DNA from 3 places in the Microbacterium sp. P2_F9 genome. Region 1 is predicted to be linked to each of the others. Evidence: predicted binding sites of a transcription regulator. Region 1 holds the regulator's gene; each other region holds the start of a gene.
The links. Region 1 encodes HrcA, which represses chaperone genes, less so after heat shock. Its sites were predicted from a motif close to TTNGCACTCGNNNNNNNCGAGTGCNAA; they were not measured.

Region 1 (7,996 bases):
CGGAGGATGTGCTGCGGGTGAGCGGCAAGACGGGGATGGGCGTCGAGGAGCTGCTCGAGCACGTCGTGCAGCAGATTCCCGCGCCGAAGGGCGATCCGAACGCGCCGTCGCGCGCCATGATCTTCGACTCGGTCTACGACTCCTACCGCGGTGTCATCACCTACGTCCGCATGATCGACGGCACCCTGAACCCGCGCGAGCGCATCCAGATGATGTCGACCCGCGCGATCCACGAGCTTCTCGAGATCGGCGTCTCGTCGCCGGAGCCGACCCCGAGCAAGGGTCTCGGCGTCGGCGAGGTGGGCTACCTGATCACCGGCGTGAAGGATGTGCGCCAGTCCAAGGTCGGCGACACCGTCACCAACGCCGCCAAGCCCTCGAAAGAGGCCCTGCCCGGGTACACCGACCCGAAGCCGATGGTCTTCTCCGGCCTGTACCCGATCGACGGCAGCGACTATCCGCTGCTGCGCGAAGCGCTCGACAAGCTGAAGCTGTCGGATGCCTCGCTCAACTACGAGCCGGAGACCTCGGTCGCGCTCGGCTTCGGCTTCCGCTGCGGCTTCCTCGGGCTGCTGCACCTCGAGATCGTCACCGAGCGCCTCGAGCGCGAGTTCGGCCTCGACCTCATCTCGACCGCGCCATCCGTGACCTACGAGGTCACGACCGACGACAAGAAGACCTTCGTCGTCACCAACCCGAGCGAGTTCCCCTCCGGCACCAAGATCGCGAGCGTCACCGAGCCGATGGTCAAGGCCGCGATCCTGGCGCCGAAAGACTACGTCGGCACGATCATGGAGCTCTGCCAGTCGCGTCGCGGAACCCTCCTCGGCATGGAGTACCTCGGCGAGGACCGCGTCGAGATCCGCTACACGATGCCGCTCGGCGAGATCGTGTTCGACTTCTTCGACCATCTCAAGTCCAAGACCGCCGGCTACGCCTCGCTCGACTACGAGCCGAGCGGACACCAGGAGGCCGACCTGGTGAAGGTCGACATCCTGCTGCAGGGCGAGGCGGTCGACGCGTTCAGCGCGATCGTGCACCGGGACAAGGCGTACGCCTATGGCGTGCTGATGACCGAGCGGCTGAAGAAGCTGATTCCGCGTCAGCAGTTCGAGGTGCCGATCCAGGCTGCCATCGGCGCGCGCATCATCGCCCGCGAGTCGATCCGCGCGATGCGCAAGGACGTGCTCGCGAAGTGCTACGGCGGCGACATCAGCCGGAAGCGCAAGCTGCTCGAGAAGCAGAAGGAGGGCAAGAAGCGCATGAAGATGGTCGGGCGCGTCGAGGTCCCCCAGGAGGCGTTCATCGCCGCGCTGTCCGGAGATGTCGAGACCAAGGCCGCGAAGTAGGCTGGTTCGCATGCGCCGCGGAACGTTCAATGACGAGACGGTCGACTACGCCGCCGTCGGGGCGACGCAGGCTCCGGATCTCATGGGGTACCCACCGGAGCGCAGCATCCCCGCCGAGGAGTCCTGGCGCATCGGCAGCGGCGATGTCCGGTTCCAGACCGCCAGCGACGCGCTGCTGTCGTGGACCGCGCAGCGGGGCGCCGGCCTGAACATCAAAGACGTGCGGCCCGCGTCCGGTCCGATGTACTCGGGCGTCAGCTTCGACGCCGAAGGCAACCCCATCGCGCCGAGCCGGGCCGAGGCCGATCAGCGCTTCGACGCCGACGGCACGCCGTATGTCGCCGCGGGCACCACGATCACCGTCGAGGGACGCGTGCGCGGGATGGATGCCGATGGCGAGCTGCGCGTGATCTTCGCGATCGAGGAGCCGCGGCGGGTGGGCTTCGCGCTCGGCACCGTCGACGGTTCGGTCGTGAGCGGCGAGGAGTCGTTCATGCTCGAGTGGCACCAGAACGACGAGGTGTGGTTCACGGTCCGTGCGTTCGACGCTCCCTCCGCGTGGCTGTATCGCCTGCTGCCCGCACTCACCCGGCGTCGGCGCCGGGAGCTGTTCACGCGGTATCTGCGCGCCATCTCGCCGCTGTACACGACCCCGTCCTGATGGGCGCGGCGCTCCCGCTCGGCGAGCCTGTGCCGTCCAGCGGGGCGCTGCCGGACGGCGTGACGATCGACCCGGATCAGCCGTTCGGCGTGTATCTGCACGTCCCGTTCTGCCGCGTCCGCTGCGGGTACTGCGACTTCAACACGTACACATCGGGCGAGCTCCAGGGCGCCCGGCAGGACCAGTACGCCGACACGCTGCTGCGGGAAGTCGCACTCGCACGCGACGTGCTCACCTCGGCCGGCGGCATCCGTCCCGCCTCCACGGTGTTCTTCGGCGGCGGCACCCCGACGCTTCTTCCCGCGGGGGATCTCGCGCGGATGCTCGACGGCGTCCGGGAGACGTTCGGCCTGGTCGACGGCGCGGAGATCACGGTCGAGGCCAACCCCGATACCGTCACGCCTGCTGTGGTCGCCGAGCTCGCCGCGGCGGGGGTGACGCGCCTGTCGATCGGGATGCAGTCCGCGGTCCCGCACGTGCTGGCAGCCCTCGACCGCACCCACAACCCGGCGAACGTCGCCACCGCCGTCGAGGCGGCGCGCGCTGCCGGTCTGGACGTGAGCCTCGACCTCATCTACGGGGCTCCGGGGGAGTCGCTCGACGACTGGCGGCGTTCGCTGGAGACCACGATCGCCCTGCGCCCCGACCACATCTCGGCCTACGCGCTCATCGTCGAAGAAGGCACCAAGCTGCACCGGCAGATCCGCCGCGGCGAGGTGCCCGCCCCGGATGACGATCTGCAGGCTGACATGTACGAGCTGGCGGATGAGCTGCTGGCCGCCACCGGGTGGGAGTGGTACGAGATCTCGAACTGGGCACGCGATGCCTCGCAGCGCTCGCGGCACAACCTGGCGTACTGGCAGGGCTATGACTGGTGGGGGTTCGGACCCGGGGCGCACAGCCATGTCGCCGGCGTCCGATTCTGGAATGTCAAGCATCCGGCCGCGTACGCCCAGCGGCTCGCCGTCGGGGAATCGCCGGCCGCCGGCCGGGAGCAGCCCGACGGGGTAGCCCGCGAACTCGAATCCGTGCTGCTGCGCTCGCGGATCCGCGAGGGACTGCCGGTCTCGGAGGTCCTGGGCACCGGGCGCCACGCCGTGGCGGGCCTCATCGCAGACGGTCTGATCGACGGCACGGCCGCCGTGCACGGGCGAATCGTGCTCACGCTGCGCGGCCGGCTGCTCGCCGACGCGGTCGTCCGCGCGCTCACGCCCTGACGCGCCTCCGGCTCTCCGTCGCCGGATCCGGTAGAATTGGCACTCGCCAGAAGAGAGTGCCAGTCCAGCAGGTCAGCGTGAGGAGGCGGCATGGTCACCGATCGAGGTCTGCAGGTGCTGCGGGCGATCGTGCAGGACTACGTCGACACCCGCGAGCCCGTCGGCAGCAAGGCGATCGTCGATCGTCACGCCTTCGGCGTGTCCGCGGCGACGATCCGCAATGACATGGCCCTCCTCGAGGAGGAGGAGCTGATCGCGGCGCCGCATACGTCCTCGGGTCGCGTGCCGACCGACAAGGGCTACCGCGTCTTCGTGGACCACCTCGCCGCACTTCGGCCGCTCACTTCAGCCCAGCGCCACGCGATCGGCTCGTTCCTCGATGCCCCCGGCGATCTCGACGACCTGCTCGTGCGCACTGTCCGCGCCCTCACCCGGCTGACCGGTCAGGTCGCCATCGTGCAGTACCCGTCGTTCGCGCGGGCCAGTGTCTCGCACCTCGAACTGGTGCAGATCGGCTCCGGGAGGATGATCGTGATCCTCGTGACCGACACCGGCCGGGTGTCCCAGCGGGTCGCGCTCGTGCGGGTCGACCTCGACGACGACGCCATGGCGCGACTGCGCACCACGGTCTCGGATCTCATCGTCGGCCGTCCGGTGCGAGACGGCGTCCAGCGTGTCGCCGACTTCCTCGCCGCGGCGCAGACGCCTGGCAAGACGGATGCCGCGGCGAACGCGGTCGTGCACGTCGTCGCCGAAGAGCTCGACGAGTTCCGGCAGGACCGCCTGGTGATGGCGGGCTCAGCGAACCTGGCCCGCAGCGAAGCAGACTTCCGCGGGAGCATCTACCCCCTCCTCGAGGCGATCGAGGAGCAGGTCACGCTCCTGAAGCTCATGAGCGAGATGGTCGCGGACGAGCACGGTCTCGCCACGAGCATCGGACGCGAGAACGAGGCGTTCGGCCTGGGCGAGGCATCCGTCCTCGCCAGCGATTACGACGCGACGGGCGCGCGGGCACGAGTGGGCCTGCTCGGTCCGATGCGGATGGACTATCCGACGAATCTCGCGGCGGTGCGTGCCGTCGCGCGGTATCTGAGTCGGATCCTCGACGACGAGCACACGCGCTGACGGTATGACCATACGATCCCGCGCACAGCGCGGGCGGGAAGGCGATTGTGGCTGACCACTATGAGGTTCTCGGCGTCGCGCGCGACGCGACGCCGGACGAGATCAAGAAGGCGTACCGGCGCCTGGCGCGCGAACTGCACCCGGACGTGAACCCGGGGGCCGACACTTCGGAGCGATTCAAGCTCGTGACGCACGCGTACGACGTGCTGAGCGACCCGGAGCAGCGGGCGCGCTACGACATGGGCGACTCGCCCTTCGGTGGGGCGGGCGGCGCCCAGGGCTTCGGCAGCTTCGGCGACATCTTCGAGACGTTCTTCGGCGCGGCATCGGGCGGCGGACGGCCGGGGCGCCCGCGGTCGCGGCGCGAGCGCGGCCAAGACGCGTTGGTGCGCGTGACGCTCGAGCTCAAGGACGTCGTGTTCGGCGCGCACCGCGAGCTGGAGGTCGACACGGCCGTCCTGTGCGAGACGTGCACGGGTTCGTGCTGCCAGCCCGGCACCTCACCGGTGACCTGCGACATCTGCCACGGCGCGGGACATGTCCAGCGCCAGGTGCGCAGCCTGCTCGGCAACGTGGTGACCAGCCAGCCCTGCGGCTCCTGCCAGGGCTACGGCACGACCATCCCGTACCCCTGCGCGACCTGCCAGGGTCAGGGCCGCGTCCGCGCCCGCCGCACGGTGTCCATCGACATCCCGGCCGGCGTCGAGACCGGTCTGCGCCTGCAGCTCCCGGGCTCCGGCGAGGTCGGGCCCGCCGGCGGTCCCAACGGCGACCTGTACCTCGAGGTGACCGTCGCGGCCAACGAGATCTTCAGCCGCGAGGGCGACGACCTGCTCGCCACCCTGCAGGTCTCGATGCCGGATGCGATCCTCGGCACGACCACGACGATCGAGTCCCTCGACGGTCCGGTCGAGCTCGAGGTGCGCCCCGGAATCCAGGCCGGCGACGTGCTGACGATCAAGGGTCGCGGCATCACCCCGTTGCGTGGATCCCAGCGCGGCGACCTCCGCGTGGGCGTCCACGTCGTCACCCCGACGCGGCTCGACCACAAGGACCGCATGCTGATCGAGGAGTTCGCCAAGCGGACGAAGCCCGCGGCACCGCACCTCGCGGAGTTCCACCAGGGCCTGTTCGCAAAGCTCCGCGACCGCTTCCGCCAGGGCTGACGGATGCCGCTGCACTTCCTTCTCGATGAGCCCACGCGGGCGCTGCCGGGTGACGCGGTCGCGCTGACCGGACCCGAGGCGCATCACGCCGCGGCGGTCCGGCGCGTGCGGACCGGGGAGGAAGTCAGCCTCGGCGACGGGCACGGCGCCTGGCTCGAAGGGGTCTGCGAAGAGGTCTCACCGCGGCTGGTCAGCATCCGCATCACGGCACGCACGGACATTCCCGCGGCGGCGCCGCGACTCGTACTCGTTCAGGCGCTCGCGAAAGGCGACCGCGACGAGCTCGCCGTGCAGGCCGCGACCGAGCTCGGCATCGACGAGATCGTGCCTTGGCAGGCTGCGCGCAGCGTCTCCCGGTGGGACGCGGCCAAGGCGCAGAAGGGCCGCGCGCGGTGGTCGACGATCGCCCGAGAGGCCGCCAAACAGGCCCACCGTCCCTGGCTCCCGGAAGTCTCGGCGCTGGCCACCACGCGCGACCTCGTGGCGCGTGGCGCCTCCGCCCGCGTCCTCGTCCTCGAGCCGACCGGGTCGGCGGCGCTCACGACCACCGCCTTCGACCCCGCCGATCTCCGCGACATCCTCCTGGTCGTCGGCCCGGAAGGGGGCATCGCGATCGAGGAGCTCGATCTCCTCGCCGCCGTCGGTGCGGAGATCGTCCGCCTCGGCTCGACCGTGCTGCGCACCTCCACCGCAGGCCCCGCGGCGCTCGCGGTGGTCAGCGCGGCCATCGGCCGCTGGTGAAGGCCCGCCGGTAGACTCGGAATATGAGCGAGCCGTCGATCTTCACCCGAATTCTGCAAGGTGAGATTCCCGCTGAGATCATCGCCGAGACCGAGAACGCCTTCGCCATCCGCGATGTCGCGCCGCAGGCACCAGTGCATCTGCTCGTGATCACGAAGTCGCAGGAGTACCGCAACGTCGTCGAGCTCGCCGCGGGCGATCCCGCGCTGCTCGCCGAGGTCGTGGGTCTCGCCAACAGCGTCGCCGCCGAGCACGCCGACGGCGACTTCCGGCTCGTGTTCAACACCGGCCCCGGCGCCGGTCAGACCGTCCCGCACGTGCATGCGCACGTGCTGGCGGGCGGCCTCGCGGAGAAGACCGTCGGTGCCTGACGAGAATCCCACCGTCGACCGCGTCTACGCGGACGGCGTCGCCATGGTCCAGCTCCTCGGTCCGCAGGATCGGCTGCTGCGCGTCGTCGAACGCGAGCACCCGCAGGTGGATGTCCACGTCCGCGGCAACGAGATCACCCTGACCGGCGAGGCGTCCGCGGTCGCCGCTGCCCGGTCGCTCGTCGACGAGCTGCTCGAGATGGCCCGTGCCGGGCATGAGCTCGCGCCATCCGACGTGTCGTCCTCTGCCCGCATTCTCGAGACCGAGGGCGGACCTCGTCCGTCCGAGGTGCTCGGCGAGGCGATCCTGACGTCGCGAGGTCGCATCATCCGTCCCAAGACCCTCGGTCAGAAGGCGTATGTCGACGCGATCGAAGAGAACACGATCGTGTTCGGCATCGGACCTGCGGGCACCGGCAAGACCTACCTCGCTATGGCCAAGGCCATCCAGGCGCTGCAGCGCAAGGAGGTCAGCCGCATCATCCTGACCCGGCCGGCCGTCGAGGCGGGGGAGCGGCTCGGCTTCCTCCCCGGCACGCTCAACGACAAGATCGACCCGTATCTGCGGCCGCTCTACGACGCGCTCAACGAGATGCTCGACCCGGACCTCGTCCCCAAGCTGATGGCGTCCGGCACCATCGAGGTCGCGCCCCTGGCGTACATGCGTGGCCGCACGTTGAATGACTCCTTCGTCGTGCTCGACGAGGCCCAGAACACCACGCCCGAGCAGATGAAGATGTTCCTCACCCGACTCGGATTCGGCACCCGGATGGTGGTCACCGGCGACATCACGCAGATCGACCTGCCGCAGGGCGCCTCGGGGCTGCGCCTCGTCACGCGCGTCCTCAACCAGATCGAGGACATCCACTTCTCGTATCTGACGAGCGACGACGTCGTCCGGCACTCGCTCGTCGGCCGCATCGTCGACGCGTACACCGAGTACGACGAGCGGCGCCTGGCGGCTCGTCGCGAGCGGGACGAGGCATCCGAATTCGCCAACCGGGCCGACCGGCGTGCATCGTCGCGCGCGCCCGGTCCGCACGACCATCTCCCGAAGCGAGGCCGCGCATGACCATCGAGATCAACAACGAGTCCGCGATCCCGATCGACGAGACCGTGCTGCTGCGGCTCATGGAGTACAACCTCGCGGAGCTGCACGTCAGCGCCGACGCCGATGTGGCGATCGTCCTCGTCGACGAAGGCGCGATGGAGGCGCTGCACGTCCAGTGGATGGACGAGCCCGGCCCCACCGACGTGCTGAGTTTCCCGATGGACGAGCTGCGCCCGGGCACCGAGGATGTGCCGACGCCGCCAGGGCTCCTCGGCGACATCGTGCTGTGCCCGCAGGTCGCCGAGACCCAGGCGG
Region 2 (9,413 bases), on a different contig from region 1:
TCCTCGAGACGCTCGCAGCGGACCCGGCCGCCCAGCCCACGAAGTCCCCCCACAACCGCAAGGAGGCGGAATGACAACTCTGCGCCAGCGTCTCACGCGCGCGCTCGACGCAAGATCCCGGAAGGGCGTCGAGCTCGGTCCCTACGAGATCACGATCGAGCGCGATCTGCGCGTGCCGATGGACGACGGGATCGAGCTGCTCGCCGATCTGATCAGGCCCGTCGGCGACGACATCCCCTCACTTCCCACCATCGTCATCCGCGGGCCGTACGGGCGCAGCGGCCCACTCGCGAGGTCCGCTCGTGCCTTGGCGTACGAGGGGTTCACGGTGCTCTTCCAGAGCTGCCGCGGCACGTGGGGATCGCAGGGCCTGTTCACACCGCAGATCGATGAGCAGCGCGACGGCATCGCGACCCTGCGCTGGGTGCGGAAGCAGTCGTGGTTCACGGGGCACCTCGCCACCTACGGGCAGAGCTACATGGGCTACACCCAGTGGGCCGTCGCCGGTCGCATGGCCCTCGAAGACCCTGAAAACGCCTCCGAGGCGCTCGTGCTCATCACCACGATGCCCGACTTCGGCGCCATCACGTGGGACAACGGTGCGTTCGCGCTGCGCAATGCCCTCGGCTGGACTCGCATGATGCACCGGATGCGTCGTGGCGGCTTCGCCATGATCGGCATGGCGCTGCCCGACCCGAAGCTCGACAAGGCGTTCGCCGTCCTGCCGCTGAGCGCCGGCGACTCCGCGGCGACGGGGGAGGAGATCCACTGGTACCAGGACTGGGTGCGTCGCGAGGACCTCACCCATGAGTACTGGGCACAGCAGTCCCACGCCGCGTCGGTGGCGGATGTCGCGGCCCCCGTCTCGATGATCACCGGCTGGTACGACATCTTCCTGCCGTGGCAGCTCGCCGACTACGCGCACCTCGTCGAGGCCGCACGCGCGCCCCGACTCATCCTCGGACCATGGGGACACACGTCACTGGGCATGGCGGCGCCGACGCACACCGAGACGATCGCGTTCCTCAAGGAGACCTTCAGCGGCGCCCCCGCGTCGAGGCCGACGCCAGTGCGCGCGTTCGAGACCGGTGTGGGCGAGTGGCACGACCTCGAGTCCTGGCCGCCGGCGGGGTCAGCCGCTCAAGAGTGGCATCTCGGGTCAGGCGGCACAATGTCGACCGAGGCCACGACCGGCGGTGTGACCACCTACACGTACGACCCCGATGACGCGACGCCCGCCGTCGGCGGACCCAGCCTGCTGCCGAAGACCGAGCCGGTCGACAACCGCGAGCACGAGGCACGGACCGATCTCGCCGTCTTCCGCAGTGCGACGCTCACAGCTCCGCTCGAGATCGCCGGGCAGCCGATCGCCCGCATCCGGTTCCGCTCCTCGGCGCCGAGCTACGACGTCTTCGTCCGGATCACCGATGTCCACCCGGACGGCACGTCGATGACCGTGTGCGACGGGATCCGTCGCATCGGGGCGATCGGCACGGTCGACACCGACCCGCTGCCGGACGTCGAGGGCTTCCGCGAGGTCGAGGTGGGGCTGTGGCCCGCCTTCCACCGCTTCGCCGCCGGGCATTCCGTCGGCATCCAGGTCTCCTCCGGCGCCCACCCCCGCTATGCGCGCAACCCCGGGTCGGCCGAGGCCGCGTTCGACGCTGCCGCGACCCAGGTCGCGGTGCAGGAGATCTCGCACGAGGGGCCCGACGCCTCGCGGATCGAGCTGCCGGTGTGGGTCCGATGAACGGCGCACCGGTTCCTGGCCTCGAGCACGCCTTCGATGTCGAGGTCGTGCTCGGGGCGCTGGAGGATCACGGCGAGACCCGTCGGGGACACCGACGCGTCGTGCCGATCGTGGGCGGGTCGGTCAGCGGGCTGTTCGACGCCGAGATCCTGGCCGGGGGAGCCGATTGGCAGATCGTGCGCCCCGACGGGACGATCGAGGTCGACGCGCGGTACACCGCGAAGACGGCGGATGGTGCGCACATCCTGATCCACGCGACCGGCGTCCGCAGCGGTCCGCCCGCGGTGCTGGAGGCGCTGCTGCGCGGCGAGCCGGTCGATCCCTCGGCCTACTACTTCCGCACGGTCGTGACGCTCGAGGCAGGGGCCGCGGAGCACGCCGACCTGCAGCGCGCGATCTTCGTCGCGTCGGCGGTGCGCGCGGCCGACCGGGTCACGTACTCGGCGTACCGCGTCACGTAGTCGAGCGGGCGAGGCGCGGCAAACTCTCAGCTCCATTTGTTTGTGGTCTGACCACATGCGACAATGGAGCCGAGGAGGTCGAGCATGCGCACGATCGAGGAGACACTGCAGGTTCAGGCCGATGCGGCCGTCCACAAGGCGCACGGTGTGCGCGAACCCTTGCGGTTCACCATCTCGGGCATGCTCGGCGGAGCGTACATCGGTGTCGCCGTCGTCCTGATGCTCAACGTCGCCGGCCCGCTCATCGCCGCCGGGACCGGCATGGGCAAGCTCGTGAGCGGACTCGTCTTCGGCGTCGCGCTGACGCTCGTCGTGTTCGCCGGGGCAGAGCTCGTCACCTCGTCGATGATGACTCTCACGCAGGGCGTGCTCATGCGGGTGGTCCGGCCAGGGCCGGCCGCAGGCGCGCTGTCCTTCACGTTCCTGGCCAATCTCCTCGGCGCCGCCGTCTTCGGCAGCCTCGTCGCGGTGTCGGGCGTCCTGCACTCCAACCCCGCCGCCGGCGAGATGCTCTCGGACATGCTCGCCGGGAAGGCGTCCGAGGAACCACTCCAGCTCTTCGTCCGCGGCATCCTGTGCAACATGCTCGTCTGCCTCGCCATCTGGATGTGCGCGCGGCTGAAGAGCGATGTGGCCAAGCTCGTCGTGATCTTCTGGGCGCTGCTCGCGTTCATCGCCTCCGGGTTCGAGCACGTCGTCGCGAACATGACGACCTACACCCTGGGCCTCATGACGGGCGACCCGAACGCGACCTGGGCGCTCTTCGGCAGCAACATCCTGTGGGTGGGTCTCGGCAATCTCGTCGGTGGAGCGATCATCGTCGGCGTCGGCTACTGGATCATCGGCGGCTCGCCGCGCGCGATCGCGCAGGCGGAGACGGATGCCGCGGTCGGCGTCGTGGGCTCGCCCGCGCCCGAGCAGCTCACGGTGGTCGTGCCGTCCGACCGCGTCGCGACGGGAACCATCCGGGTGCGCACCGCCACCCGCGGCCCGAGCGGACGACGGGTCGCCCCAGCGCGCAACCAGCGCTGAGGCGCATTGGCGGCGGCCCGCGCAGAGTGCTCGGGGAGTAGCGTTGAGCGGCGGCATCCGTCCTCCTGCGGGTGCGGCATCCGTCACCTCGCCCCCGGAGGTCGGTCATGAGACTCGTCCAGATCGCCCAGCACGCCGATGATCTCGAGCGCGCGGCCGCGTTCTACTCGAGGCTGCTGCACGCCAAGCCCACGGGACTCTTCGATCCACCCGGACTGCTCTTCTTCGATCTCGAGGGGGTGCGGCTGCTGCTCGATCGCCATGCGCCCACGGCGCTCATCTATCTGCACGTCGACAACGTGCATGAGACGATCGAGCGCCTCGATGGGCTCGCCGAGATCATCTCGCCCCCGCACGTCATCTTCAGGCACGAGGACGACCGCCTCGGACCGGCCGGACACGAAGAGTGGCAGGCGTTCATCCGGGACTCCGAGGGCAACACCGTCGGGCTCGTGGCCTTCCAGCGGGCCTGACCCTTCGCCGCATCGAGGGTCACGCGTTCCGACCCCCGCCGTGCGGCGGGGCGTAGCCTGGGGCGATGAGCGCCTACGTCTCGGCGTTCGAGTTGTTCTCCATCGGAGTAGGACCCTCGAGCTCCCACACGGTCGGACCCATGCGGGCCGGCCGCGACTTCGCCGACCGCCTGCGCTCGGACCGTCTGCTCGACCGCGTGGCGCGCGTTAGCTGCATCCTCTACGGCTCGCTGGGCGCGACCGGCATCGGGCACGGCACCCCCGACGCCGTCGTCGCCGGGCTGCAGGGCCTGGATCCCCGCACGGTGGATCCGGATGCCGTGCGCCGGGCATGGACCGACTGGCCCGAGGGCCGCGCGCTGCTGCTGGACGGCACGCACCCCGTCCCCTTCTCGAAGGAGGGCGTCACCTTTCTGCCGCGCACCCGGCTGCCGGGGCATCCGAATGCGATGACGCTCACTGCGCTCGACGAGGCCGATGCCGTGCTCGCCGAGGAGACCTACTACTCCGTCGGCGGGGGATTCATCCGGCGCGACGGCGAGCCCCAGCGGGTCGCTGCGCGCCCCTTCCCGCTCGACTTCGACAATGCCGCGGAACTTCTCGCCGCGTGCGACGAGCGCGGTCTGACGATCGCCGAGGCCGCCCGGATCAACGAGCAGGCGCTGCGCTCCGACGAGCAGATCGCGGCGGGCCTCGATGCGATCTGGGACGCCATGACGAGCTGCATCGAGGCCGGCCTGCGCGCGGACGGAGTGCTGCCAGGAATGATGCGGGTCAAGCGTCGCGCGGGCGCGATCCGGGCGCAGCTGGAGGATGCCGAGGCCACCGGTCACCGCGAACTCCCGGGGGAGTGGCTCGGCGCGTTCGCGCTCGCCGTCAACGAGGAGAACGCGTCCGGCGGTCGGGTCGTGACCGCCCCCACCAATGGCGCGGCGGGGATCTTGCCGGCCGTCGCGATGTACTGGTGGCGGTACCTCGCCGACTCCGGGCTCGGTGCGGGGAATGCCGTCACCCCCTACGGCGAACTGGTCGGCAGCGCGCTGCTGGGATTCGGCCAGGCGCCGGTCGACGCGCTGGCGGATTCGACGATCGCCCTGGACGAGGAGCGCATCGCCGAGGCGAACCGCCGCCGCGGCATCCGTCGCTTCCTGCTCACCGCCACCGCCTTCGGCTCGCTGTTCAAGGCGAACGCGTCGATCTCCGGTGCCGAGGGCGGGTGCCAGGCCGAGGTCGGCTCCGCGTGCGCGATGGCGGCGGCGGGGCTCACGGCCGTCATGGGCGGGACGAACCGCCAGATCGAGAACGCGGCCGAGATCGCGATGGAGCACCACCTCGGCCTGACGTGCGACCCGGTCGGCGGGCTGGTGCAGATCCCGTGCATCGAGCGCAACGCGATCGCCGCGTCGACCGCCGTCACTGCGGCTCGCCTCGCGCTGCGCGGCGACGGCAGCCACTACGTGTCGCTCGACGCGGTCGTCGAGACCATGCGGCAGACCGGCATAGACATGTCGACCAAGTACAAGGAGACCAGCGAAGGCGGCCTCGCGGTCAACGTCATCGAGTGCTGAGCTGCCTTTGGCCCAGGCATCCGTCTGCTCCGTCCGCTGGGCCCGCGCCGACTGACCCTCGCGCGGTCGAAACCGCCCCACGCGCCCGAAGAGAACGACCGCGAACGGCGGTTTGGACAGCGCGAGCAGATAGACCGGCGCCCGGTGTTCGCCGTGCGCGAATCTCTGGCACTCGGCATGCCAGAGTGCTAATCTGAACGTACTTGAGTCGATAAGGCTCAAGTTTCAGAACGATCAGAAGGAGTGCGATTTCCATGGCCACGAATGACCCGTTCCGCGACCTCGACCGCCTCGCGTCGAGCCTGTTCGACACCCGCCGCGGTCCGCGCCGGATGCCGATGGACCTCTATCGTGACGGCGACCACTACGTGCTGACCGCCGACCTGCCTGGTGTCGACCCGGGCTCGGTCGACATCGACGTGGACGGCCAGCTGCTCACGATCCGGGCCGAGCGCACGCTCACCTCCGGTGATGGGGTGAAATGGATCACGCGCGAGCGCGAGGGCGCGAGCTTCCTGCGTCAGCTCAGCCTCGGCCAGGGCGTGGACTCCGAGCGCATCACGGCGAACTACGCCAACGGCGTGCTCAGCGTCGCGATCCCGGTGAGCGAGAAGGCGAAGCCGCGCAAGATCTCGGTGGCGTCCGACGTGAGCTCCCCGACCATCACGGCCCACGAGAGCACGCACGACACCGCCGACGCGCCGCAGCCCGTCGAGCAGTAATCCGCGGCACACGCACGGAACCGCCCCGCGTCCTCCAAGGACCGGGGCGGTTCCGCGTATCCGGATCCTCCCGAGCGCCGTGGGATGCCTCGGCTCTAGGCTGAGCCCGTGCCCGAGTACGCCGTCCCCACGCCGCAGCGCCGGCGCGGACGGCCGCGCGGCGGCGAGTCGGGCTCGCGCGAGCGCATCCTCACGGTGGCCGTCGAGGAGTTCGGCGAGCGCGGGTACGACGCCACCACGATCCGCGGCATCGCCACCCGGGCCGGAGTCGACCCGGCGCTCGTGCACCACTACTTCGGCACGAAGGCGGATCTCTTCGCCGAGGCGGTCGATGCTCCGATGCGGCCGGATGTCGACATCCCGGCTCTCCTCGCCGGCCCGCGCGACGAGCTCGGCGCCCGTATCGCGCGCTACGTGTTCGAGGCCTGGGAGAAGCCCGACGTGCGCAAGCGCGGGGTGGTGCTGCTCCGCGCCGGGATCGGCAACCGGCTCGCCACGCCGCTGCTTGCAGCGTTCCTCTCTCGCGAGCTCCTCGGCCGCATCGCCGCCGACCTCGACCACCCCGATGCCGAGCTGCGCGCGAGCCTGGTCGCCTCGCAGATCGCCGGCATGCTGCTCGCCCGGCATGTGCTGAAGCTTCCCGCCGCGGCCGCGGCATCCGTCGACGACCTCGTCGCGTGGGTCGGCCCGAACCTGCAGCACTATCTGACCGGAGACCGGCCCCCCGCCGGGTGAGAGGAGAACCTATGACGTTCCAGGCATATCTCGACAACATCGAGGACAAGACCGGGCTCACCCCCCGCCAGTTCATCGACCTCGCCACCGCAAAAGGCTTCGGCCCCGGCACGAAGGCCGGCGAGATCGTCACCTGGCTCGCCGAGGACTACGGGCTCGGCCGGGGCCACGCCATGGCGCTGGTGCACGTGATCACGAAGGGCCCCAAGATCAACGTCAAGCACGTCGATTCGGGAGGAACCCACAGCGATCCGTCCGACACGCTCTGGCTCGACGGCAAGGCGACGAACCCTGCACCCTAGGCGCGCGGGCGGCTCTTGACCGCGCCCAGCGCGAAGAGCATAATTCACCGCGTGATGAATAAATCGCGATCCCGCCTCACCGCCGGATCATGAGCGTCGACGTCCGCAACGCGGTCGAGATCCGCGGACTCCGCGTGCGCCGAGGAAAAGCCGATGTGTTCGACGGCATCGACCTCGACATCCCACGCGGCCAGATCACCGGGCTGATGGGACCGTCCGGCTGCGGCAAGACGACACTCATGCGCTCCATCGTCGGCGTGCAGGTGGTGGCGGGCGGCTCGGTCACAGTGCTCGGCGATCCCGCCGGCACCCAATCCCAGCGTCGGCGGGTCGCCTACGACACGCAGGCGGCGTCGGTCTACGGCGACCTCACGATCCAGCAGAACCTCGCGTACTTCGCCCGGCTGATCGGCGCGCCGCGGTCCGATGTCGACCGGGTCATCGAGCAGGTCGGTCTCGCCGATCAGGCGCGGCAGACCATCGACTCCCTGAGCGGCGGGCAGGAGAGCCGCGTCTCGCTCGCGGTCGCGATGCTCGGCGAGCCCGAACTCCTCGTGCTCGACGAGCCGACCGTGGGCCTCGACCCGGTGCTGCGCAACGAGCTGTGGGGCCTGTTCCGGGGGCTCGCAGACCAGGGCGCGACCCTCATTGTCAGCAGCCACGTCATGGATGAGGCGCTCCGCTGCGACCGACTCATCCTCATGCGGGCCGGCCACGTCATCGCCGACACGACTCCGGATGGGCTGCTCGCCGACACGGGTCAGAAGGATCCGGATGCGGCGTTCCTCACGCTCATCGAACGTGACATGACCTCCGGCTCGGTGGTGGGGCCGGCGCCGGACCATCCACTCACACGCCGCGAGGCGCGTGGGGAGGCGGAGAAGTGAACGGGGTCCGCACCGTCGCCACCGCCGGTCGCGTGCTGCGCCAGCTGAGCCACGACCCCCGGTCGATCGCGCTCATGCTCGTCGCCCCGAGCCTGCTGGTCGGCCTGTTCGCCTGGCTGTTCAGCGACCAGGAGGGGGTGTTCGACACCTACGGCCCGCCGATCCTGGCGTTGTTCCCCTTCATCATCATGTTCCTGATCACCTCGATCACCACGTTGCGCGAGCGCCGCTCGGGCACGCTCGAGCGGCTGATGACGACGCCGCTCGGCAAGGGCGACTTCATCCTCGGCTACGGCCTGGCGTTCGGTCTCATGGCGATGCTGCAGGCGATCGTCACGGTGTCGTTCGCGGTCTGGGTCTGCGGGCTCGAAACCGACGGTCCGGTCTGGCAGCTGGGGCTCGTCGCAGTGACGGATGCCGTGCTCGGCATGGCTCTCGGACTCCTGGCGAGCGCGTTCGCGCGCACGGAGTTCCAGGCGGTGCAGTTCATGCCGCTGATCGTTTTCCCGCAGATCCTGCTCGGCGGACTGTTCATGCCCCGCGAGGACATGCCCGACGCGCTCTACGCGATCTCGAAGGTGCTCCCGCTCAGCTACGCGATCGACGCGATCAACGCTGTGACAGCCGGAGACGAGGGCTGGGACGTCTACGGCCCGCTGCTCGTCATCCTCGGATTCCTCGTCGGGGCCCTCGTGCTCGCCTCGCTCACCCTCCGCCGCCGCACGCCGTAGCCTCGCGTCAGCAGTCGGGCTTCGGGGTGCGCAGCTTCGCCGTGAGCTCGCGCAGCGCGGAGAGCTCGGAGTCGGTGAGCACCGACATCCGGTCCGCGATCGCACTGCCGTGCTTCAGTGCGAGCACGCGGAATGCCGCCGCGCCCTCGTCGGTGGCGTGCACCAGGGCCCCGCGACCGTCGTCCGGGTCGGCGCACTTGGCGAGCAGCCCGCGGGCGACCATCCGGTCGACGAGGCGTGAGACGCTCGGCTGGCTGATCAGCATGTTCGCGGTGACATCGCGCAGCCGCGCGGTCATCTCCGGGCCGCGGGTCACGGTGAGCAGCACGTCGTATTCCGCCTGGCTGAGTGCCGCGCGCTCGAAGTCGCCGCTGATCTCGCCGAACACCTCGTGCTGGGCGCGGAAGAGCGCTTCCCAGGCTTCGATGGCGAGGCGACGATCGGTCATGTGCACCAGACTAAAGGCACCAGCGGGGTCCTAGGCTGTGCTCGTGGGGAAGGTGCTGAGGCGACTGGGCGCCGTCTGCGCGGCGATCGCGGCCTGCGCGCTGATTCTCACGGCCTGCGCCGATCTGTCGGTCACCTCCGATGACGGCGCGGCGGACGTGGCATCGGCCAGCCTCGACGACTTCACCTTCGCGAGGATGGACGTCGACTACACGCTCGGACGCACCGACGAGGGCAAGAGCACGCTCGAAGTGGTCGAGCGGTTCGTCGCCGTGTTCCCGGAGTACAACCAGAACCACGGCATG
Region 3 (11,351 bases), on a different contig from region 1:
CGAGGATGAGGACGCCGTCCGGTCGCTGGGCAAGAACGTCTTCTCGTACAAGATGCAGGCGCTCATCATCGGTGGTGTCTTCGGTGCCCTGGGCGGGGTCGTGTTCGCCCTTCCCTCGGCCGTGGTCCCGGCGACCTATACGACGTCGCTGACGTTCTTCATCTGGACGATCCTCCTGCTGGGTGGCGCGGCGACGGTCTTCGGGCCGGTCGTCGGGTCGGTGATCTTCTGGGTCATCATGGGGTTCCTCGACAACGTGCTGCCTGCGCTCGCCCAGTCGGACGTGCTGAATATCTCCAGCCAGCAGGCCGGAACGCTCCGGTTCATCCTGGTGGGCGTCGCGCTGATGCTCATCGTGATCTTCCGCCCGCAGGGCATCTTCGGAAACAAGAGGGAGCTGACCTTTGTCAAATAGCGCCTCAGACGACACGACGTCACAGCCCGTCAACGGGACGGATGCGGCGCCCGCCGCAGCACCCGCCACCGGGTCGGTCCCGACCACGACCGGCAGCCTCCGGCGCCCCAAGAAGACCGGCCTCGCCACGGGCGAGTTCGTGCCCGGGGTGCCCAAGGTCGACCCGATCATGGCGATGGACAACGTCACCCGGCGATTCGGCGGTCTCACCGCGGTCGACGTCGAGCACCTGGAGATTCCCCGCAACGCCATCACGGCGCTGATCGGACCGAACGGCGCCGGCAAGACCACCCTGTTCAACCTGCTCTGCGGATTCGACAAGCCCAATTCGGGCACCTGGTCGTTCGACGGCAAGCAGCTGTCCGGCATCCCGTCGTTCAAGGTGGCGCGGATGGGGCAGGTGCGCACGTTCCAGCTCACCAAGGCCCTCTCGCTGCTGACCGTGCTCGAGAACATGAAGCTCGGCTCGACGGGCCAGAAGGGCGAGAACCTTCTGGCGAGCATCGTCCCGGCGATCTGGCGCAAGCAGGACAGCGACATCGAAGACAAGGCGATGGAGCTGCTCAAGCGGTTCAAGCTCGACGCGAAGGCGGACGACTACGCCGCGTCGCTGTCCGGCGGCCAGCGCAAGCTCCTCGAGATGGCGCGGGCGCTCATGAGCGACCCGCAGCTCGTCATGCTCGACGAGCCGATGGCCGGCGTGAACCCGGCGCTCACCGAGTCGCTGCTCGATCACATCCTCGATCTCAAGGATCTCGGCATGACCGTGCTGTTCGTCGAGCACGACATGCACATGGTGCGCCACATCGCGGACTGGGTCGTCGTCATGGCCGAAGGACGCGTCGTGGCCGAAGGCCCGCCCGAGTCCGTCATGCAGGACAAGGCCGTCATCGACGCCTACCTGGGCAGTCACCAGGACGTCGACCTGGGAGTCGTCACCGGCCGCGTGGCCGGCGAACTCGACACCTCGGCGATCGATCTGCTCGAGGAGATCAAGGTGGCCGAAGAGGCCTCGATCGCTGACGCAGAAGAGGGGAACCGATGACCTACGCGGATGGAGCGCCGCTCACCGAGGATGCCAAGACCGAGCGGGTCGTGGTGCAGATCACCGATCTGTACGCGGGCTACCTGCCCGGCATCAACATCATCAACGGCGCGAACCTGGTCGCCCGCAAGGGCGAGCTGATCGGCATCATCGGCCCGAACGGTGCCGGCAAGTCGACGCTGCTCAAGGCCATCTTCGGCATGGTGAAGATCCGCGGCGGCGAAGTCCTGGTCGACGGCGAGAGTGTCGCGGGCCTGAAGTCCGACAAGCTCGTCTCCAAGGGCGTCGGCTTCGTGCCGCAGACCAACAACGTGTTCCCCTCGCTCACAATCGAAGAGAACCTCCAGATGGGGCTGTACCAGGCCCCGAAGACCTACAACGAGCGCCTCGAGTTCGTGACGGGGATCTTCGCGGAACTGGGCAAGCGCCTCAAGCAGCGGGCCGGCTCGCTCTCCGGTGGCGAGCGCCAGATGGTCGCGATGTCGCGCGCGCTCATGATGAACCCGTCGGTGCTGCTGCTGGACGAGCCGTCCGCGGGTCTCTCACCGGTGCGTCAGGACGACGCGTTCATCCGCGTCTCCGACATCAACAAGGCCGGTGTCACCACGATCATGGTCGAGCAGAACGCGCGGCGCTGCCTGCAGATCTGCGACCGCGGCTACGTCCTCGACCAGGGCCGCGACGCCTACGAGGGCACCGGTCGCGAGCTCCTGAACGACCCCAAGGTCATCGGGCTCTACCTCGGCACCCTCGGGACCGAATAGCGCCATCCGCCCCGTTGCGGGGCGGTGAGACGAGAAGAGCGGAGGCCGAGGCCTACGCTCTTCTCGTCTGTCCGGGGGTGCGCCCGCCTTCGCTGTGCCGCCCGGGACAGCGAAGGGGCCCCGGATTGCTCCGGGGCCCCTGGGCTTGCGTTACGACTTAGAGGTCGATGCGCGTGTAGAGGTTGTCAGCGCCGTACTGGAAGACACCGATGGTGGCCTCGGTCGGGTCGCCGTTCTCGTCGAACGTGATCGGTCCGGAGTAGCCGTCGTAGTCCGCGACGCCGCCGCCGAGGATGATGTCGGCGCACTCCTTGAACTCGGTGCACTTCTCACCGTCGCCCGAACCACCAGAGACCTCCTGGAGCTTGCCGGCGATGTCGGCGGGGTCGGACGAGTTCGCCGCGAGCGCAGCGAGCGCGAGCAGGATCGTCGCGTCGTACGACTCGTTGCCGTACGAGAAGTCGGTCAGCTCGGCGTTGCCTTCGCCGACCCACCACTCGTTGAGGCGACCCTGGAACTCGGTGTCGGGGGCAGGACCGGCAGGCGTGGTGCCCTTGGCGCCCTCGAGGCTGAGACCCGCAGGCCACTTGGCGTCGGAACCGTAGTTCTTCAGGTTGCCGTCGACGAGGTACAGCTGGTCGGCCGGGTAGCCGGCAGCCAGCAGAGCCGGACCGATCGTGTAGAACTCGTCGAACGTGATCAGGGCGATCGCGTCGGGGTTCGACGCGAGTGTCGCGCTGATCTGCGCGTCGAACGTGGTGTCACCCGTGTTGTACGACTGCTCGGAGACGATCTCGCCGCCGCTGGCGGTGAAGTTCGACTTGAACTCCTTGTTCAGGCCGGTGCCGTACGAGTCGTTCTGGTAGATGACCGCGACGCTCTTCTTGCCGTCTTCGGCGACCAGGTTGCCGAGGACCTCGCCCTGCAGGGTGTCCGCGGGCGCGGTGCGCCAGTAGAGGCCGTTGTCGTCCCAGGCCGTGAAGTCGACCGAGGTGTTCGCCGGCGAGAAGGTGATGATGCCCGCGGCGACAGCGTCGTCGAGGAACAGCTTCGTCACACCGGACGATGCGGCGCCGATGGCGGCGGTCACACCCTCGGAGATGAGCTTCTGGATCGTCGTGCTGTAGGCCTTGTTGTCGGTGTCGCCCGAGTCGCCCCAGACGATGTCCGGGATCGTGATCCCGACGTCGGCTGCGTTGATGTCCTCGACGGCGAGTCCGACGCCGGCCTCTTCGGGCGGGCCGAGGTAGGCCAGGCTTCCGGTCTGGGGGAGGATCGTGCCGATCTTGATCGTCAGATCGACATTCTCGGCCGGGGCTTCGCTTGTCGCCTCTCCGCCGCCGCCGGAGCAGCCGGCGAGGACGAGGGCGCTTGCGCCGGCGATCGCGATGCCGCCGAGAATGCTGGCGGTACGCGAGCGGGTGAAGACGCTCATGTTGCTCCTTGCTGTGGGTGAACGCGGGCGCGGCGCAGGAGCCGTCCCAGTTCCCTAAACCTAATCGCGCTTGGGTACCCGGGGTGTTGCCTTTCGTTAACGGTTTGTAACGCAACCCGAATCGTTATGAAGCCGTTTTCGACGGCCACTGCCCCCGTCTGGAATACCTCCAGTGGGTATACGCTTGAAGCAGGTACCCCTCTGGGGTATAAAGAACGCGACGATGAGGGTGAATCCGATGACGACGAATGAGTTCCAGGTGACCGGGATGAACTGCGGCCACTGCGAGTCGGCCGTGCGCGACGAGGTGGCGAAGGTCGCCGGCGTCGAGCAGATCGACGTGAGCGCGGCGAGCGGGCGATTGATCGTCTCCGCGAGCGCCCCGCTCGACGATGCCGCGGTCCTCGCCGCGGTCGCCGAGGCCGGATACGAGGCAGCGCGCGTCTGATGGACACCCACGGCGGCCACGCCCTCTCGCCGTCCATCGGCGGGAAGGTCGTCGGCGCGCACGGCGTCGGCGCCGCGCGGATCGAACTCGAGATCGGCGGGATGACCTGCGCCTCCTGCGCCGCGCGCATCGAGAAGCGGCTGAACCGGCTCGACGGGGTCGAGGCATCCGTCAACTACGCGACGGAGAAGGCGCACGTGCTCGCGCCTGCAGGCTTCGACCCGCACGCGCTGATCGCCGAGGTGGAGAGCACCGGCTACACGGCCGCGCTCCCCCGGCCCCACGAGCACCACGCCGAGCTCGAGCTGGCGCCGCTGCGGCGTCGGCTGATCGGCGCGATCGTGCTCGCAGTGCCGGTGATCCTGCTCGCGATGATCCCTGCGCTGCAGTTCCCGGGGTGGCAGTGGGTGTCGCTCGCGCTGGCGACGCCGGTCGTGACGTGGGCGGCGTGGCCGTTCCACCGCGCGACCTGGCTGAATCTCCGCCACGGCGCGACGACGATGGACACGCTCATCTCGATCGGCATCGGGGCGGCCTATCTCTGGTCGCTGTACGCGCTGTTCTTCGGCGGCGCCGGCATGATCGGCATGACCCACGGCTGGTCGTTCGCGCCGATCGACGGGGCGGGTGCCCTGTACTTCGAGGTCGCCGCGGGCGTGACGATGTTCGTGCTGGCCGGCCGGTACATCGAGGTGCGGTCCAAGCGCGACGCCGGGGCCGCGATGCGGGCGCTGCTCGAGCTCGGGGCGAAGGACGTGGCACTGCTTACGGTGGGCGCGGAGGGCGCGACCGTCGAGACCCGCGTGCCGATCGAGCGGCTGCGCGTCGGTGATCGCTTTGCGGTGCGCCCCGGCGAGAAGATCGCGACCGACGGCATCGTCGTGTCCGGCTCGTCCGCCGTGGACGCCTCCATGGTCACGGGCGAATCCGTGCCGGTCGAGGTCGGCGCAGGCGACGCCGTCGTCGGCGCGACGCTCAACGCGGGCGGCAGCCTGATCGTGCGGGCCACCCGGGTCGGGGGCGACACGCACCTCGCACGCATCGCCGAGCTCGTCGAGCAGGCGCAGGCCGGCAAGGCGCCGGTGCAGCGGCTCGCGGACCGGATCTCCGCGGTCTTCGTGCCGGCCGTGCTGGTGATCGCCGTGCTGACGCTGGTGGTGTGGCTGCTGCTCGGTGCGGCGCCGGAGGCCGCGTTCAGCGCCGCCGTCGCGGTGCTCATCATCGCCTGCCCGTGTGCCCTCGGCCTGGCGACCCCCACCGCCTTGCTCGTCGGAACCGGCCGCGGCGCGCAGCTCGGCATCCTGATCCGCGGGCCGGAGGTGCTCGAATCCACCCGCGCCGTCGACACGGTCGTGTTGGACAAGACCGGCACCGTCACGACGGGACGGATGACGCTGCACGACGTCGTGGCGTTGCCCGGGGGCGAGCGGGCCGAGCTGCTGCGGCTGGCGGGAGCGCTCGAGCACGCCTCCGAGCACCCCATCGCGCAGGCGATCGCACGGGCCGCCGCCCTTGATGTGGGCGCCTTGCCTGCGGTGGAGTCGTTCCAGAGCCTCGCCGGGCTCGGCGTCTCCGGGATCGTCGACGGGCACCTGGTGGTGGCCGGGCGCGCGGCCCTGCTGGCCGAGTGGGGCGTGACTCTGGGTGCTGAGCTGGCGGCCGCGGCCGCTGAGGGCGAGGCATCCGGTCGCACGAGCGTGCTCGTCGCGTGGGACGGCGAGGCCCGCGGGGTGCTCACCGTCGCCGACGCCGTCAAGCCGACCAGCCGCGAGGCGGTCGCCGCGCTGCGCGCGCTCGGGTTGGAGCCCGTGCTGCTCACCGGCGACAACGAGGTGGTCGCGCGGCGCGTGGCGGCCGAGGTCGGGATCGACCGGGTCATCGCCGAAGTGCTGCCCGCCGGCAAGGTCGAGGTCATCCGGACCCTCCAGGCCGAGGGCCGCATCGTCGCGATGGTCGGCGACGGCGTGAACGACGCTGCCGCGCTCGCGCAGGCAGACCTGGGGCTGGCGATGGGAACGGGAACGGATGCCGCGATCGAGGCATCCGACATCACTCTGGTGCGTGGCGACCTGCGGGCCGCCGCCGATGCGATCCGGCTGTCGCGGGCGACGCTGGGCACCATCCGGGGCAACCTCTTCTGGGCGTTCGCGTACAACATCGCCGCGATCCCGCTCGCGGCGCTCGGGCTGCTCGGCCCGATGATCGCCGGCGCGGCGATGGCGTTCTCGAGCGTCTTCGTCGTCGGCAACAGCCTGCGGCTGCGCGGGTTCCGGAGCGCCTCGTCCATTGATTCCGTGAAGGAGCAGCGATGACCACCACCGACGTCCACGAGGCGCACCAGGCCGGCCAGGCCGAGGCTGCTGCCGGGCACATCCACCACGGGTACATCACCGACAAGGACAAGTACCTCAACCGCCTCAGGCGCATCGAGGGTCAGGCCCGCGGCATCCACAAGATGGTGGAGGACGAGAAGTACTGCATCGACATCCTCACCCAGATCAGCGCGCTGACCAGCGCCCTGGAGGCCGTCGCGATCGGGTTGCTCGACGACCACCTGCGCCACTGCGTCGTCGACGCGGCGCGCCTGGGCGGCCCCGAGGCCGACGCGAAGATCACCGAGGCGACCCAGGCGATCGCCCGCCTCGTCCGGTAGCGCGGTTCCAGCGGTCGCTGAGCTTGTCGAAGCGCCGCGGTCGCGGCATCTGTCCCCACTCCCGCGCCAGCCGCGAAACATCACTTCCGCGTCGAGACGCACCGCCCCGCACGGTTTCTCGATGCCGAAGTGGTGTCTCGGCGCCGATGTGGTTTCTCAGCGGTCGACGGGCGGTCCGCAACGCCGGGCACCGGCATCCGTCCCCCGCCGCCGCCGGCCGCGAGACATCACATTCCGGGCGAGACCCACCGCGACGCATGATGTCTCTGCGGCGAAGTGGTTTCTCGGCGCGGAAGTGATGTCTCGGATGCCGCGGCTCGAGCGCGCGGCGCCGGGCTCAGGTGAGTTCGGCGACGTCCGAGACGCCGGCCGGGGCCGACGAAGAGCGGGAGCGGCGGGCTGCGGCAAGCGAGTCCACCGTCAGGAAGATCAGCGCCACCCACACCAGGATGAAGCCGATCCAGCGCTCCGTCGACATCTCCTCGTTCAGGAACCACACCCCGATCACGAACTGCAGGATCGGCGCGACGAACTGCAGCATCCCCATGACGGTGAGCGGCACGCGACGCGAGCCCGCCGCGAAGAGCAGGAGGGGCGTCGCGGTGATGACTCCAGCGAGGCCGAGCATCGCCGCGTGCCACGGACCGTCAGCACCCATGGTCAGGCCGCTCGTGCTGCCCACGACGACCAGCAGCACGAGGGCGACCGGCACGAGCCAGAGGGACTCGAGGGTGAGCCCGCTCACGGCGTCGACCGAGGGTCCGAGCTTCTTCTTCACGAGGCCGTAGAGGCCGAACGAGATCGCGAGGGTGAGCGCGATCCACGGGAACGCGCCGTACCCGACGACGATGACGAGCACCGCGAGCGCGGCCAGTCCCAGCGCGATCCATTGCGTGAGCCGCAGGCGCTCGCGCAGCACGAGCACGCCGAGCAGCACCGTGACGATCGGGTTGATGAAGTAGCCGAGGCTCGCCTCGAGCACGTGACCCGTGAGCGCGGCCAGGATGTACACCTGCCAGTTGACGTAGATCAGCGCGCCGGCGAGCGCCGTGAGCGCCAGCAGCCGGCGCTGCCGCATGATCCCGCCGAGCCGGCGCCACGTGCGCGTGACGGTCAGCAGGATCGCGCAGAACGCGAGCGACAGCAGGATCCGCCAGGCGACGAGCTCCCACGCGCCGGTCGGCGCGAGCGCGATGAAGTACAGGGGCAGAAACCCCCAGAGCAGGTAGGCGCTGAACGCGTAGACCCCGCCGAGCGCGCGCTCGCGCGCGGGCGACCTCCCCGTCCCGAAGGCGACGGCGGACTCGGACACGGCAGGCAGATCGCGACTCACTCCTCCAGCGTAAGGTCGCCCAGACGGGGCCCGTCGCGGTCGCGGGGCTCAGCAGAGCATCGGTCCCTGAGCTTCCGGGCACGCGCCGAGCGACCCGGGCACGCAGAAGGACCCGGATGCCGAGGCATCCGGGTCCTTCGAAAACGCTGGTGCGCGAGCTTAGCGAACAACCACCGCGAGCACGTCGCGAGCCGACAGGACGAGGAGGTCGTCGCCGCCGAACTTGACCTCGGTGCCGCCGTACTTGCTGTAGATCACGCGGTCGCCGACGGACACGTCGATCGGGATGCGGTTGCCGTTGTCGTCGACGCGACCGGGACCCACGGCGATGACCTCGCCCTCCTGGGGCTTCTCCTTGGCGGTGTCGGGGATGACCAGACCGCTGGAAGTGGTCTGCTCGGCCTCGACCTGCTTGATGACAATGCGGTCCTCGAGCGGCTTGATGGAAACCGACACGGTCTACCTCTGCTTTCCTTGAACTTCAAGACTGGTTAGCACCCTCCTAGTGAGAGTGCTAACTCAGTTTAGGCAAGCGCTGGCACTCTCGCAACGTGAGTGCCAAGTCTGTGTCATCTTCGGACGCGGTCGGATGCCGCGGCAGGCGTTTCGCGCGGGCCTGTCGTGCCCCTCCGCCGCCGCGCCGAACCCACATGTCATCGCCTGAACCCCCACTTCGAGGCCGCCCGAACCTGTGGGCTCGGGGCGGAGTGCGCGGGTTGACCCGGCTCCGGCAGTGGTCGGGGCGGGGTCGGTACGGGGGATCGCACACGGGGGCCCCGGGCCGGCGGGCCCAACTGCGGGGCATCTTGACGACACGCCGGGGACGCGGCATCCGTCCCCCGCGTGTCGGTCACGAGGCCCGCAGCTGGGTACAGGAGGTCGCGGCGGCGCGAGCAAGAGGCCGCCGTAGGCTGACCGGATGGACATCGCCGAGCTGACCGCCCTGCTCACGCCCGATGGGCTGCGCCTGCTCGACGCCCTGCCCCCGGTGGAATCGGCCGAGGACGTCACCCGCGCGGTGTCGCGGCTGCGCGCCGCCGGCCACTCCCCCGACCTCGTGTCGGCGGTCGTCACCCAGGCGCGGCTGCGCGTGCGCGCTCGTCCGAAGTTCGGCGAATTCGCCGAGCGGATGCTCTTCACCACGGCCGGGCTCGAGCAGTCGACCCGCCTGTCGATCGCGGCGCGGCACGCGGGCCGGTTCCGCGACGCCGGCATGACCTCGGTCGCCGACCTCGGCTGCGGGATCGGCGGCGACGCGCTCGGCTTCGCGGGACTCGGGCTGCGGGTCGTGGCCGTCGACGCCGACGAGGTCACCGCGGCGATCGCCGCTTACAACCTCGCGCCCTTCTCGGATGCCGTCACCGTGCGCCACGCGACAGCCGAGCAGGTCGCGCCCGCGGCGGGGGGCGGCCGGGTATCGGGTGACGAAGGGGGCGCGGCATCCGACTTTCCGACCGTCGATGCGTATTGGCTCGATCCGGCGCGGCGGACGGCCGGGCACAGCGAGACGTCGCGGACGCGCCCGGAGGACTGGTCGCCGGCGCTGGACTGGGTATTCGACCTCGCGCGGCGCGTGCCGGCCGGGGTGAAGCTGGGGCCGGGCCTGGATCGCGACCTGATTCCCGACGACGTCGAGGCGCAGTGGGTCAGCGCGGACGGCTCGACCATCGAGCTCGTGCTCTGGTCGGGTGCGCTCGCGCGTGCGGGCGTGCGCCGCGCGGCGCTGGTCGTGCGCGGCGACACCGCGGCCGAGCTGACGGCGGAAGCCGATGCCGAGGACGAGCCGGTCCGCGGGCTGGGCGCCTTTGTGCACGAGCCGGATGGTGCAGTCATTCGCGCGCGGCTGATCGGCGACGTCGCCCGGTCGCTGGAGGCGGGCATGCTCGACGAGCGCATCGCCTATCTGACCTCGGATGCCGCGCTCACGAGCCCGTTCGTGCAGTCGTTCCGCGTGCGCGAGGAGCTGCCCGCCGACACCCGCGGGCTCGCCAAGGCGCTGCGCGAGCGCGGCATCGGCCGGCTCGAGATCAAGAAGCGGGGAGTGGATGTCGATCCCGCCGTCCTGCGCAAGGAGCTGAAGCTGCGCGGCGACGGGTCGGCGACGCTCATCGTGACGCGGGTCGGCGCGAAGCGCCTGGCGGTGCTCGCCGACCGGGTCTGAATCGGGCCAGGCGGGTCCCAGCCTGCAGGGTCGCGGCGAAGGTGGCGCGAATGGTGGGATCCACCACATCGATGCGACCACCTGCGCCACCTTCACAGAGAGGCCCCACACAAGGGTGGCGCGAATGGTGGGATCCACCGCATGGATCCGACCACCTGCGCCACCTTCTTGGGCGCGGTCGAAGCGAGGCTTCTGCGCGGCCGAGGCGAGGCGGGGACGCGACATCCGTCCCGCCTTGAGAAATCACATTCGGGCCGAGACATCACTCCGGGGCCCAGACATCACGGGCTGCGTGATGTCTCAGTCGCCGCGTGGTTTCTCGACGACCTGGCGAGCCCGTCGGCCCGCATTTCTCGGCGGGAGGCCGTGTGAGCACGAAGTTCAATGAGGTTTGAGCAGAGGCATCCGTCTTCGAGATCGACGATCGCGCGAGCCGCGCCGCGGCGCACGGATGCCGCTGCTCGCGGTCGCGGCCCGCGCGGGCCTGCTCGTCACGGGTGCTGCGACACGTACCAGGTCGCGGGGTGGGGGTGGAGCGGGGCGGCGGTGGGGACGGCGGAGCCAGCGCGGGGTTCAGCTGAAGAGCGCGGCCTGGGACGCGGCGTAAAGCAGCCAGCCGGCGCTGTAGAGGATCGAGACGGCGCCGAGCACCAAGGCCCACACGGCGACGGCGCGGCTCTCGAGCGGGCGGCGCAGCGCGAGGATCGCGGCCACAATGCCGACCACCCCGATTGGGAACCCCCAGCCGACGAACAGCGAGAAGACCAGCCCGACGATCGAGAACCCAAGCGCCCACGCTCCGAGACCGCGGCGGGGCGGGGGCTGGGCCATGTCCCACTGCTCGCTCGCGAGTCCGTCCTCACCGGGAAGGGCGGGCGCCCGCTCGGTGGTGATCGCGACCGGCGCCGTGGGGAGGCGCAGGAAGCCCCCGCGGTGCGCGCCCGGCAGGGCCGACTCGGCGTCCGGCCTCACGACGTCGGCCGAGGGCTCCTCGACGGCAGGCACGGGGACACGCGGGGCCACGGGTTCAGCCGCGGCCGGATGTCCCGCACCGGCACCGGGTCCAACCGCACCCAGAGCCGAAGCTGAAGCGCCGG

Region 2: AC1DVT_RS02385 (Hsp20/alpha crystallin family protein) is a predicted target of HrcA. The motif match lies at 5,450-5,476, and genes of this name have one in related genera.
Region 3: groES (co-chaperone GroES) is a predicted target of HrcA. The motif match lies at 8,629-8,655, and genes of this name have one in related genera.

The regions. Positions count from the first base shown of each region.
Region 1 covers NZ_JBFUFC010000063.1:856-8,851, reverse strand. Annotated here, with positions in the region: gene lepA (translation elongation factor 4) at 1-1,349, shown strand, start outside; gene AC1DVT_RS08715 (DUF1990 family protein) at 1,360-2,010, shown strand; gene hemW (radical SAM family heme chaperone HemW) at 2,010-3,227, shown strand; gene hrcA (heat-inducible transcriptional repressor HrcA) at 3,318-4,352, shown strand; gene dnaJ (molecular chaperone DnaJ) at 4,400-5,518, shown strand; gene AC1DVT_RS08695 (16S rRNA (uracil(1498)-N(3))-methyltransferase) at 5,522-6,259, shown strand; gene AC1DVT_RS08690 (HIT domain-containing protein) at 6,283-6,630, shown strand; gene AC1DVT_RS08685 (PhoH family protein) at 6,674-7,702, shown strand; gene ybeY (rRNA maturation RNase YbeY) at 7,699-7,996, shown strand, end outside.
Region 2 covers NZ_JBFUFC010000012.1:140-9,552, forward strand. Annotated here, with positions in the region: partial or broken gene AC1DVT_RS02355 (hypothetical protein) at 1-74, shown strand, start outside; gene AC1DVT_RS02360 (CocE/NonD family hydrolase) at 71-1,750, shown strand; gene AC1DVT_RS02365 (DUF3237 domain-containing protein) at 1,747-2,211, shown strand; gene AC1DVT_RS02370 (formate/nitrite transporter family protein) at 2,296-3,243, shown strand; gene AC1DVT_RS02375 (VOC family protein) at 3,351-3,716, shown strand; gene AC1DVT_RS02380 (L-serine ammonia-lyase, iron-sulfur-dependent, subunit alpha) at 3,782-5,284, shown strand; gene AC1DVT_RS02385 (Hsp20/alpha crystallin family protein) at 5,539-6,006, shown strand; gene AC1DVT_RS02390 (TetR/AcrR family transcriptional regulator) at 6,115-6,741, shown strand; gene AC1DVT_RS02395 (DUF4287 domain-containing protein) at 6,753-7,043, shown strand; gene AC1DVT_RS02400 (ABC transporter ATP-binding protein) at 7,133-7,930, shown strand; gene AC1DVT_RS02405 (ABC transporter permease) at 7,927-8,661, shown strand; gene AC1DVT_RS02410 (MarR family winged helix-turn-helix transcriptional regulator) at 8,669-9,109, opposite strand; gene AC1DVT_RS02415 (DUF2207 family protein) at 9,153-9,413, shown strand, end outside.
Region 3 covers NZ_JBFUFC010000003.1:38,235-49,585, forward strand. Annotated here, with positions in the region: gene AC1DVT_RS00700 (branched-chain amino acid ABC transporter permease) at 1-415, shown strand, start outside; gene AC1DVT_RS00705 (ABC transporter ATP-binding protein) at 405-1,460, shown strand; gene AC1DVT_RS00710 (ABC transporter ATP-binding protein) at 1,457-2,224, shown strand; gene AC1DVT_RS00715 (ABC transporter substrate-binding protein) at 2,382-3,659, opposite strand; gene AC1DVT_RS00720 (heavy-metal-associated domain-containing protein) at 3,898-4,107, shown strand; gene AC1DVT_RS00725 (heavy metal translocating P-type ATPase) at 4,107-6,419, shown strand; gene AC1DVT_RS00730 (metal-sensitive transcriptional regulator) at 6,416-6,760, shown strand; gene rarD (EamA family transporter RarD) at 7,098-8,093, opposite strand; gene groES (co-chaperone GroES) at 8,253-8,549, opposite strand; gene AC1DVT_RS00745 (class I SAM-dependent methyltransferase) at 9,013-10,254, shown strand; gene AC1DVT_RS00750 (hypothetical protein) at 10,828-11,259, opposite strand.